Regions from separate parts of the Paenarthrobacter sp. 2TAF44 genome, predicted to be linked through region 2. Evidence: riboswitches for the same ligand, from Rfam matches in the RefSeq annotation. Region 2 holds a riboswitch; the other holds the start of a gene.
What was found. A riboswitch is a leader RNA that binds a small molecule or an ion and turns the genes downstream of it on or off. The one in region 2 is predicted to bind S-adenosylmethionine.
Positions count from the first base shown of each region.

Region 1: it holds a riboswitch for S-adenosylmethionine, as region 2 does, so the genes downstream of both, metX (homoserine O-acetyltransferase MetX) here and AB4Z15_RS02830 (DUF1737 domain-containing protein) in region 2, are expected to answer to the same signal.

Region 1 covers NZ_JBFRFP010000007.1:42,038-47,036, reverse strand. The annotation lists gene AB4Z15_RS08815 (winged helix DNA-binding domain-containing protein) at 1-761, shown strand, start outside; gene AB4Z15_RS08810 (hypothetical protein) at 805-1,251, shown strand; gene metX (homoserine O-acetyltransferase MetX) at 1,258-2,379, opposite strand; SAM riboswitch class IV at 2,394-2,508, opposite strand; gene AB4Z15_RS08800 (bifunctional o-acetylhomoserine/o-acetylserine sulfhydrylase) at 2,648-3,964, opposite strand; gene AB4Z15_RS08795 (VOC family protein) at 4,191-4,829, shown strand; gene AB4Z15_RS08790 (CPBP family intramembrane glutamic endopeptidase) at 4,955-4,999, opposite strand, start outside.
Region 2 covers NZ_JBFRFP010000002.1:83,809-88,807, reverse strand. The annotation lists gene AB4Z15_RS02845 (PLP-dependent cysteine synthase family protein) at 1-43, opposite strand, end outside; gene AB4Z15_RS02840 (aromatic amino acid ammonia-lyase) at 40-1,680, opposite strand; gene AB4Z15_RS02835 (NtaA/DmoA family FMN-dependent monooxygenase) at 1,683-3,011, opposite strand; SAM riboswitch class IV at 3,178-3,289, shown strand; gene AB4Z15_RS02830 (DUF1737 domain-containing protein) at 3,304-3,570, shown strand; gene AB4Z15_RS02825 (rhodanese-like domain-containing protein) at 3,567-3,977, shown strand; gene AB4Z15_RS02820 (O-succinylhomoserine sulfhydrylase) at 3,978-4,999, shown strand, end outside.

The DNA.
Region 1 (4,999 bases), on a different contig from region 2:
CCGGTGGAGCCCACAAAACACGCGAAGAATTAGCCGGGGTACTGGAACAGGCGGGGCTCCCCGGGAAAGGACTAGGCCTCGTTTACCACCTCATGCACGCAGAGATCAGCAAAATCCTGGTGAGCGGCGCCCCGGTCCGTTCTGCAGGGGGTGCGCTCAAACAGACCTACGCCTTGTTCCACGAACGTGTGCCCGCCACTGGCAACGCGCCCTTGATCGGGGACGACCGAGAATGGGCTTTGGGCCAGCTGGCGCTGCGATACTTCACCAGCCGGGGGCCCGCCACCATCAAGGACTGTGCCGCCTGGTCCGGACTGACCATGAAGGATGTGCGGCTTGGCTTGCAGATAGCTGAAGAGTCCCTTCCAGGCGCCTTGGCGACTGTGGCGATTGACGGCCTGGACTTCTGCTTGCCAGCAGAAGACGTCGAAGCCTTTGCAGCGACTCCGCCAGCTGACGATGGGCCGCGGCTCCCCCGCGTGGATCTCATCCAGTGTTATGACGAGTACGTGATGGGCTATTCCCAATCGAGGCACTACCTCGGCGGAAGGGCTCCCTATTTCCCGGAGGGCGATGCTCCCATTCACGTCGTGTTGCTGGAGGGCAGGTTGGCCGGATGGTGGCGTCACGGATTCTCCGGTGGGATCTGCGAACTCGACGTCAGAGTAAATCGACCCTTCACAACAGCGGAACAACAAGCGTTGGAGGCCGAGGCGGAACGATACGGGAGGTTCCTGGGCATGGAGACCAAGCTGGTGTGAAACCGCAGGACTAAGCTGGGTTAAGACCTAGGAGGCCTGCACCGTGAACAATCTGATCTTCTGGATCATCGTCTGCTCGTGGCTGATTCCCATGGGGATCCGCCTGTACAACAGGTCCCGGGCGCGGCGGCTTCAGGACCGTAATTTCCAAGACCGTAGCTTCCCGGGTCAGAACTATCCTGGCCAGAACTACCCTGGCCCCGGCTATCCCCCGCAGAATCTTCCAGCACCGAATTATCCGGCGCAGGGGTATCCCACTCCGAACTACCCGGGCTATCCCGGGGAGCCCACCACCATCCGTCCTGCCGACGCGCAACCGCCGGCGGGACCGCCGTCGAACGCTTCTTCACCTACGTTTCCCAGCAACAGCGGCTCTGAGCAGCAAGGCTTCCGTGCTCGCAAGCTGGCCGAGCTGGACCTCAAGTTCAGCAACGGCGAGATCGCCATGGAGGACTACATGAAGCAGCGCGGCGAGATCATGAACGGCTGAGCCGGCTTACGCGAAGAAGGCCTGATGCAGTTGGGCTGACAGTTGCCCGATTTCGGTGAGGAAGCCGTCGTGCCCGATGGGGGCCTCGATCACGTGGACGGGGACGTTGCCTGGCAGGTTTTGTGCCAGTTCCAATGACTGGGCCGGGAAGTAGAGGCGGTCCGAGTCGACGGCTGCCACAAAGAATTCAGCAGTGGCGCCGGCCAAGGCTTCCTGCAAGGTGCCCCGGCCACGGCTGATGTCGTGGGACATGAGTGCCTCGGTGATGGCGATGTAACTGTTGGCATCGAACCGGCGCACCAGCTTGGTGCCTTGGTGGTCGAGGTAGCTTTCCACCTGGTAGCGGCCACGCTCCCCCAGGACCGGAGCAGCCAGGGGCGTCTCTTGGTGCTGGGCTTCGCGGCCGAAGCGGAAATCAAGCTCCAGGGCTGATCGGTACGTGATATGCGCTATCCGTCGGGCCAGGGCAAGGCCCGCCTCGGGAGTTGGTCCACCGTAGTAATCGCCGTTGTTGAAGTTCGGGTCCTGGCGGATGGCGAGCGTCTGCGACTGGGCGAAAGCGATTTGCTCAGCTGTGCTGTAGGCGCCGACAGAAATTACTGCGCACCTCTGAACACGCTCAGGGAAGGTCACCGCCCACTCAAGTGCCCGCGCCCCGCCCATGGAACCGCCGAGGACTGCGTGCCATGCCTTGATGCCCAATGCATCCGCGAGACGGGCTTCAGCCACGGTGCTGTCGCGCAACGTGATGAGAGGAAAGCGGGATCCCCAAGGCCGCCCGTCCGGAGCCTGGGACGATGGTCCCGTGCTGCCGTAACAGCCGCCCACAATGTTGATGGAGATAACGAAGAACCGGTTGGTGTCGATCGTCGCGCCGGGACCAACGAGTTGCTCCCACCAGCCTTCCTCGTCGGTGGCACCGCGGGCCACGTGCGTGCTGCCCGTCAGTGCGTGCTGAACGAGGACGGCGTTGGACGCATCTTCGTTCAGCTGCCCCCAGGTTTCGTAGGCCAGCACAACATCCGGGAGAAAACCGCCGGCTTCAAGTTCCAGCGAACCTACGCCGGCGTACTTGACCGTCCCGTCTTCTTTGCCCGGTTTTGGGGGTGCTGTAGCAGTAATGGTCATTCCTTTGACACCTAACCTCGCGCTTGCCTGCCGCCTTGCGTGCGACAGGCCAGGTCTTCACCCGGGGCACCCCACCGCGGAGGAGGGTTGCCGGCCAGCAAGCCGGGGCTGTCACTGGCACTCATGACCTAATACGTAGAGTCTAGGAAAAATACCGCTGTTTTGGCGAAGAATGTGACAGCTGTGTGACGGTTTGGGGTCCCTTCGTTCAGGAACACGCAGCGAGAAGGGCCGCCCGGCGAATTTTCGTCGGCGGGCGGCCGCCCCGCTAAGCGCCCTTGGCAGCCCGGAAACCAGCCTCCAAGTCAGCAATGATGTCGTCCACGTGCTCGATTCCCACCGACAGGCGGACAAGGCCGGGATACACGCCCGCAACCAGCTGCTGTTCGACCGTGAGCTGGCTGTGGGTAGTCGACGCCGGGTGGATAACCAGCGAGCGGACGTCACCGATGTTGGCAACATGGGAGTGCAGCTCCAGGCCATCGACGAATCGCTTGCCGGCCTCGACGCCACCCTTGATGTTGAATGCCACCACTGCGCCGGTACCCTTCGGCCCGTACTTACGGCCACGGTCGTACCAAGGGCTGGACGGCAGACCCGCGAAGGCAACCGATTCGACGTCGTCGTGGGCTTCCAGCCATTCAGCCACTTTGGTGGCGTTCGAGACGTGACGCTCGACGCGCAGGCTCAGGGTTTCCAGCCCTTGGGCGATGAGGAAGGCGTTGAACGGGGAAACGGCCGAACCCAGATCGCGCAGCAACTGCACGCGGGCCTTGAGAATGTAGGAGAGGTTGGCTCCGAGCGCGCCGTCCTTGCCAAGGTCCCGGGCGTAAACGAGTCCGTTGTAGCTGGGGTCCGGAGTATTGAATCCAGGGAAGCGTTCCGGGTCCTTGCCGAAATCAAAGTTTCCGGAGTCCACGATCACGCCGGCGATCGCCGCACCGTGGCCGCCCAGATACTTGGTAGCCGAGTGCACCACAATGTCCGCACCCCATTCGATGGGACGGATGAGGTATGGGGTGGAGAGCGTGTTATCCACGATCAGCGGCACGCCAGCTTCATGCGCAGTGCGTGAAATCCCTTCGATGTCCAGCACGTCCTGGCGCGGATTGGACACCACCTCGCCGAAGAACAGCTTGGTGTTGGGCTGCACGGCGTCGCGCCACTGGTCCAGGTTGTCCGGGTCTTCCACGAACGTCACGGAGATACCGAACTTCTTCAGTGTGTGTGCCAGCAGGTTGTAGGTGCCGCCGTACAGGCTGGGGCTGGCGACGACATGGTCACCGGCCTCGGCAATGTTCAGGATGGCGAAGGTTTCCGCGGCCTGTCCTGAACTGAGGAGCAATGCGCCCAGCCCGCCTTCGAGGCTGGCGATCCGCTGCTCAACGGCATCCTGAGTCGGGTTGCCGATTCGGGTGTAGATCGGGGCGAGCTCGGCCAAGGCAAAGCGGTTGGCTGCGCTCTCTGCGCTGGGGAAAACGAAGGACGTGGTCTGGTAGATCGGAAGCGACCTCGCTCCCGTGGCAGAGTCAGGCTCCTGCCCTGCGTGGATCTGGCGGGTTTCGAAAGACCATCCTTGGGACATTGAATTCTCCTCTTAGTGGCGCGCGGGTTTGCCGTTGATCGCTGTAGGCGTGGGCTGGGGCCAGTCTAGGAAGCGCCCGGGTACTTGGACAGCTTTGTGACGAAGGCAGTATTTTTCGGTCTTTGGGCGACCCGGCATGACGCAGTCGAATGGCATACAGCAAGGTCCCATGTTAGTTAGGCTTCCCTTAGCTGAGACCCCGATCACAAAGTGCCAAGATGAAGCCATGCGCATGGATCACGTCTCTTACGCTTGTGAACGAGATGGCCTTTTGGCCACTACCGAACGAATTTCCGCAGCTCTGGGAGTGGACGCAGTCCGGGGCGGAGTGCACCCGCGCTTCGGTACCCGGAACATGATCATTCCCTTGGCGGATAACAAATACCTGGAAGTCGTAGAGGTCCTGGACCATCCTGCTTCTGACAAGGCACCCTTTGGCCAGGCAGTCCGAGCACGCTCGGCGGCTGGCGGCGGTTGGATGGGCTGGTGCGTCGCCGTTGACGACCTCGCCCCCTTCGAAGAACGCCTCGGCCGTTCCGCAGTTCCGGGCAACCGCAAGTTCCCGGATGGCCGCGAACTCGTGTGGCAGCAGATCGGCATTCTCGGCTTGATCGCCGATCCCCAGGTGCCGTACCTGCTCAAGTGGGAGGGCGACCCCTCACTGCACCCGTCCAAGGTCTATGACAGTGACGTCAAGATGTCCAGCCTCACCATTGCGGGCTCGGCGGAACGCGTCACCGAATGGCTGGGCGAACCCGTTGAGAAGCCGCTCGAGGACGTCGCTGTCCAGTGGATGGCCCCGCACGGTACGCCTGGCATCATGTCCGTCACTTTCGAAACAGCCTCCGGCGCCGTCACCATCTGACGCGTCACTTCCCTTGGGGGCCTGCTCCCCTCCCCGGTCCTGTGTGTCCGGTCAAGCTTCGGCCGCCATCAGCGGGTGCCAACGACGTCACCCACCGATGGCGGCCGAATTTCTTTAATTGATGCCTAACCCAGGCCTATCGCCTTGCCGAAGAGGCTGAAGCCAACGAA
Region 2 (4,999 bases):
CCGCCGCCGAGTGTGCGCCATGTTTGCGGATTGCGGTACTCACGTGGTCCCCTCCCTTTGAGGCGTAGGCGGCAATTCCTGCGCCACCACATCACGCAATTCACGTCGCGCGCGCTCCACCAGATCCGGAGCCGACGGCCGATCCGCCAGCACATCAGCCAGCCGGCCCGCGACGGCGCCAGTCCCCTTCCCGAGCGGCTGCGCGGCTCCCGCTTCGAGCAGCAAATACGACGCCGTCAGCGCCTCAATGGCAAGCAGTTTCTCCAAAGCCTCCACGGACTTTTCGAGTTGCTGCAATGCCAGCGGCGCCAAGGTGGAGTGGTCCTCGACGTCGGCCGAGAGGGTGGGTGCCCCGAGCGTCGCCGGCGCTGCCAGGAACTTCAGTTCGGATAGCAGTCCAGCTGCTGAGTACCAGAGCAACCCGGGCAACTCCTCCTCCACAAGGCCTGCGGCCGGCCCGGACTCAGAAACCCCATTCGACGACGCATCCTCCTGGTGCCTGGCGGCAGCGTCCAGATGCCTCGCCCGGATCACCCGTTGTGGCGGATACAGCTTGGCGATACGCCGCTCGCTGGAAATGCCCACGTGCGCCAGAGCAAGCCGCAGGCCCTCAAAGGAAAGAGCCAGCTGCATCGGTTGAAAGTTCCCGCCGGACACCATGTGCCCCGTTTCGATATCCACCAACGGGTTGTCGCCTCGCCCGTTCAACTCCACGCTCAATGCAGCGCCAAGCTGTGAAACCAAGGAACGAAAAGCGCCATGCGTTTGGGGCGCAGCACGGAATGACAAAGCGTCCTGCACCGAGACTTCGGGACGAACGTCCTCTAACCAGCCGCCGCGCAACAGGTAACGTACCGCGGCCGCCGAGTCCTTCTGCCCGTCCACCGCCTTTCCCGCCTGAATAACCGGCGAAAACGGGCTGAGGTTCCCGCCGCCGTCGTATCTTGCAATGGTTTCCAAGGACAGCGAAAGCGCGACGTCGGCAAGTTCCGCCAGCTGCTGCAGGCGCACCAAGGCGAGGGTGCCGGCCCCCACCGAGTAGGCGTTTGCGCTGACCAGGGCCAGGGCCTCACCGGGCGCGAGCCGCAGCGGCTGTAGACCGGCGTCGGCGAGCGCTTTCGCCCCGGGCACCAAGGTGCCGTTCGCATCGATCGCTTCACCTTCACCGATGGCGACGGCGGCGACGGCGGCGAGCTGGGTGAGGTCCGAGGAGCCCACTGAGCCTTCGCCCGGGATGGCGGGAAAAACTCCACGGTTGAGCATTTCGGCATAAAACTGGGCCGTCTCGGGCCGGACACCGGAGCCGCCGCGGCTGAAACCGATGAGCCGGGTGAGGATCACTGCGCGGGAAGAAGGCCGGTCCAGATAGTCGCCCACGCCGCTGTTGTGGTATCTGACTACTTGGATTTGATAGGCAAGAACCGACCCCTCCTCCACAGTCGTATCCCGTCCGGACCCAAGGAGGGTGTTGAGGCCGTAGATTCTCTGCCCTGAGGTCGACGCGCGCTCAAGCACTTCGCGTGAGCGGCTGATCAAAGACAACGCATCGTGGTTGAGTTTCACGTGAAACGCCGGATCCAAGGCAGCCTTCGCCACGCTTTCAGGGTCCACCGGCGATGTGCCGATCAGCAGGGCCCTGAGCTCGGAAGTCCTGGGCACGGGGATTGGTTCGGAAGACATGGTCAGAAGTCCAGAAGATTCTGGCGGAAGCCGCCGACGCCGTAACTCTTCCTCAACAGGCCGCGGCGGCGCAGTTCGGGAGTCAGCTTGTCCAAGACGCCGTGCACGGTGACGGGGTCCACGAACCCCGAGAAGAGGAAGCCGTCCCCACCCACGGCCTCGCCGGTCTCCTCAAGGTAGTCGGCGATTTCACCAACCGTGCCGATGATCGAATCGCCGGCACCACCGCTGCGTGCCTGAAGGATCTGGCGCAGGGTAGACCCCGGAGGCGCTGCCTTGGCGAAGTGCTCCAAGGTGCCTTGGTTGCTGTTGGTGCTCAATTCAGGCAACGGCGCATCGAGGTCGAACTGCTTGAAGTCGATCACGGACAGGTAGGAGATCGAGTTGAGCTGGCTGTCGATATCACGCTGGGTAAGCTCCCGGCGCTGCGCCCGCAACTCATCAGCCTCGGCTGATGAGCCAACCACGGTGGGCTTCAGCACGAAAAGTACCTTGACGTCGTCGGGGTTCCTGCCAGCCTTGGCAGCCTCGGCACGGATGGAATCCCGGTAGGCCTTCATGCCGTCAGCGCCACGCGCCAACGCGATCGCGACGTCGGCGTGCCCACCTGCGAACGCTTTGCCCCGAGGAGAAGCACCCGCCTGCACCAGTACGGGCTCCTCCGGCAGGGGTGCGGTGTTAAGGGGACCGCGGACCTTGAAGAAGTCGCCCTGGTGGTTAATAGGGTGCACTTTGGTGTGGTCGGCGAATCTGCCGGCCTCAACGTCCTCGAGCACCGCGTCAGGTTCCCAGCTCCGCCAAAGCCTCCGTACGACGTCGACGAATTCCTCCGCCTTCTCATACCGAAGGTCGTGTTCAATCTGCTGGTCCAAACCGTAATTCTGTGCTGCCAGGTCACTGCCGGAAGTGACAACGTTCCAGCCCAGCTGCCCCTCGGAGAAGTGCTGCAGCGTGGCCAGCAGCCGGGCGGCTGTGAAGGGCGGATAGAAGGATGCGCTGACGGTCGGCACAATCCCAAGGTGCTTGGTGGCGGACAGAAGGTACGGGACCAGCGCCAAAGGATCATGCTTAGGCGCAAAGGAGGCGTGTGCCAGCGAGACCTCGGCAGTGCCGCCATAAGTATCAGGAACAGTAAGGGAATCCTCGATGATGAAAAGGTCAAGGCCGGATTGCTCGAACGCGCGCACGGCGTCTTGATACAGGGCAGGTTTCTTCCAGTCGTAGCCCAGGCTGTAGCCGGGAGTTCCCCAGCCCTGGACACCGAAACCGTGCCCCACGAACCATCCAAAATGCAGCATGGGCTTGAGTGTAGGGCTGCCTTGTCCGTTCACCGCGACCTGATTTCTTGCGAAGTTACAGGGGGTCGTACTGCGTCAATTATGCTCCCGGGACGTCACATTTAGGCTGCTACTCCAGCATGGGCCGGTTACGCAACATGACGACCGCGTAACCGCTTGCAAGTGCGGGCCGCCGCCGCGGGATGTTACGTTTTTCTTGAGTAATGAGCACCAGCGCCAAGCCCTGACTTGCTGGTCGGCAACCCTCTCTCCGGCGGGGTGCCTCAGGTGACTACTCGGCGTATCGACACTTCGAACTGCAAGCGTGACTGAGGAGCACCAGCCAATGCCTGAACCCACTGAAGAAAAACTCTCCTACCGCCTGATTACAGGTCCGGATACCCGTGAATTCTGTGAGCGGATCACCACGGCCCTCGCCGACGGCTACGTGCTCCACGGCAGCCCGGCAGCCACGTTCAATGGCACGGATGTCATCGTGGCGCAGGCCGTCGTCCTGCCCACTGCCATCGCCAACGCAGACGCCGCCGTCGCGAATGCTGTTGACCAGTTGGAGAACGACGACGAAGAAGAAGCATTCGAGGGACACGCATGAGTTACGCAGGTGACCTGACCCCGCAGGACGCGTGGGCCAAGCTTGAAGAAGGCGCAATCCTGGTAGACGTCCGCACCGAGGCCGAGTGGGCACACATCGGCATTCCGGACACCAAAGCCACAGAGAACGATCCCCTGTTCATTCAGTGGAACCTCGCCGGCGGCATTCCCAACTCCCGTTTCCTCGAGGACCTGCAGCAGCAGGCACCCGAGGGCGAGGGCGTGGAACTCGTTTTCATTTGCCGCTCAGGCCAGCGCTCCATCTCTGCTGCCATCGCCGCGACGCAGGCCGGATTCACCGCCTACAACGTCCTCGAGGGCTTCGAAGGTGACCCGGACCGGTATGGCGAACGCACCATCAACGGCTGGAAGAACCGTGGCCTGCCGACCAACCTGGGGAACGACTAAGTGACTTTCAATCCCGATGCCGCCAGCTGGAGCCCTGACACCCAGGCAGTACGCGGTGGCCTTGACCGTACCAACTTCCAGGAGACGTCCGAACCCGTTTTCCTGAACTCCGGCTTCGTCTACGAATCCGCTGCCGCCGCCGAACGCGCCTTCACTGGCGAGGACGAACGCTTCGTTTACTCCCGTTACGGCAACCCGTCCGTGGCCACGTTCCAAGAGCGGTTGCGGTTGCTCGAAGGAACCGAGGCTTGCTTTGCGACGGCGTCCGGCATGTCCGCGGTGTTCACCGCCTTGGGTGCCCTGTTGGCTGCGGGTGATCGCGTGGTTGCCGCCCGCTCCCTGTTCGGCTCGTGCTTCGTGATCCTCAATGAGATCCTGCCGCGCTGGGGCGTAGAGACCGTGTTTGTCGATGGTCCCGACCTCGATCAGTGGCGTGCTGCCCTCTCCGAACCCACCACCGCTGTGTTCTTCGAGTCGCCGTCCAACCCGATGCAGGAAATCGTGGACATCGCCGCCGTCAGCGAGCTCGCGCATGCAGCGGGAGCGACCGTCGTCGTCGACAACGTCTTTGCCACTCCCCTGCTGCAGCGTTGCGGTGACTTGGGCGCAGACGTCATTGTTTACTCCGGCACCAAGCACATCGATGGCCAGGGGCGCGTCCTCGGCGGCGCGATCATGGGTACCAAGGAATTCATCGATGGCCCGGTCAAACAGTTGATGCGGCACACCGGACCGTCGCTCTCCGCGTTCAACGCATGGGTGTTGACCAAGGGACTGGAGACCATCGGCCTGCGCGTGAACCACAGCTCGGCCTCCGCTTTGAAAATCGCGGAATGGCTTGAGCAGCAACCTGCCATTAGCTGGGTCAAGTACCCCTTGTTGAAATCGCACCCGCAGTACGAACTGGCGGCGAAGCAGATGAAGGCCGGCGGTACTGTGCTGACGTTCGAGCTGCTGCCCTCTTCCGGGCGGTCCGCCAAAGACGCCGCGTTCGCGTTGCTGGACGGTCTGCGCGTCATCGA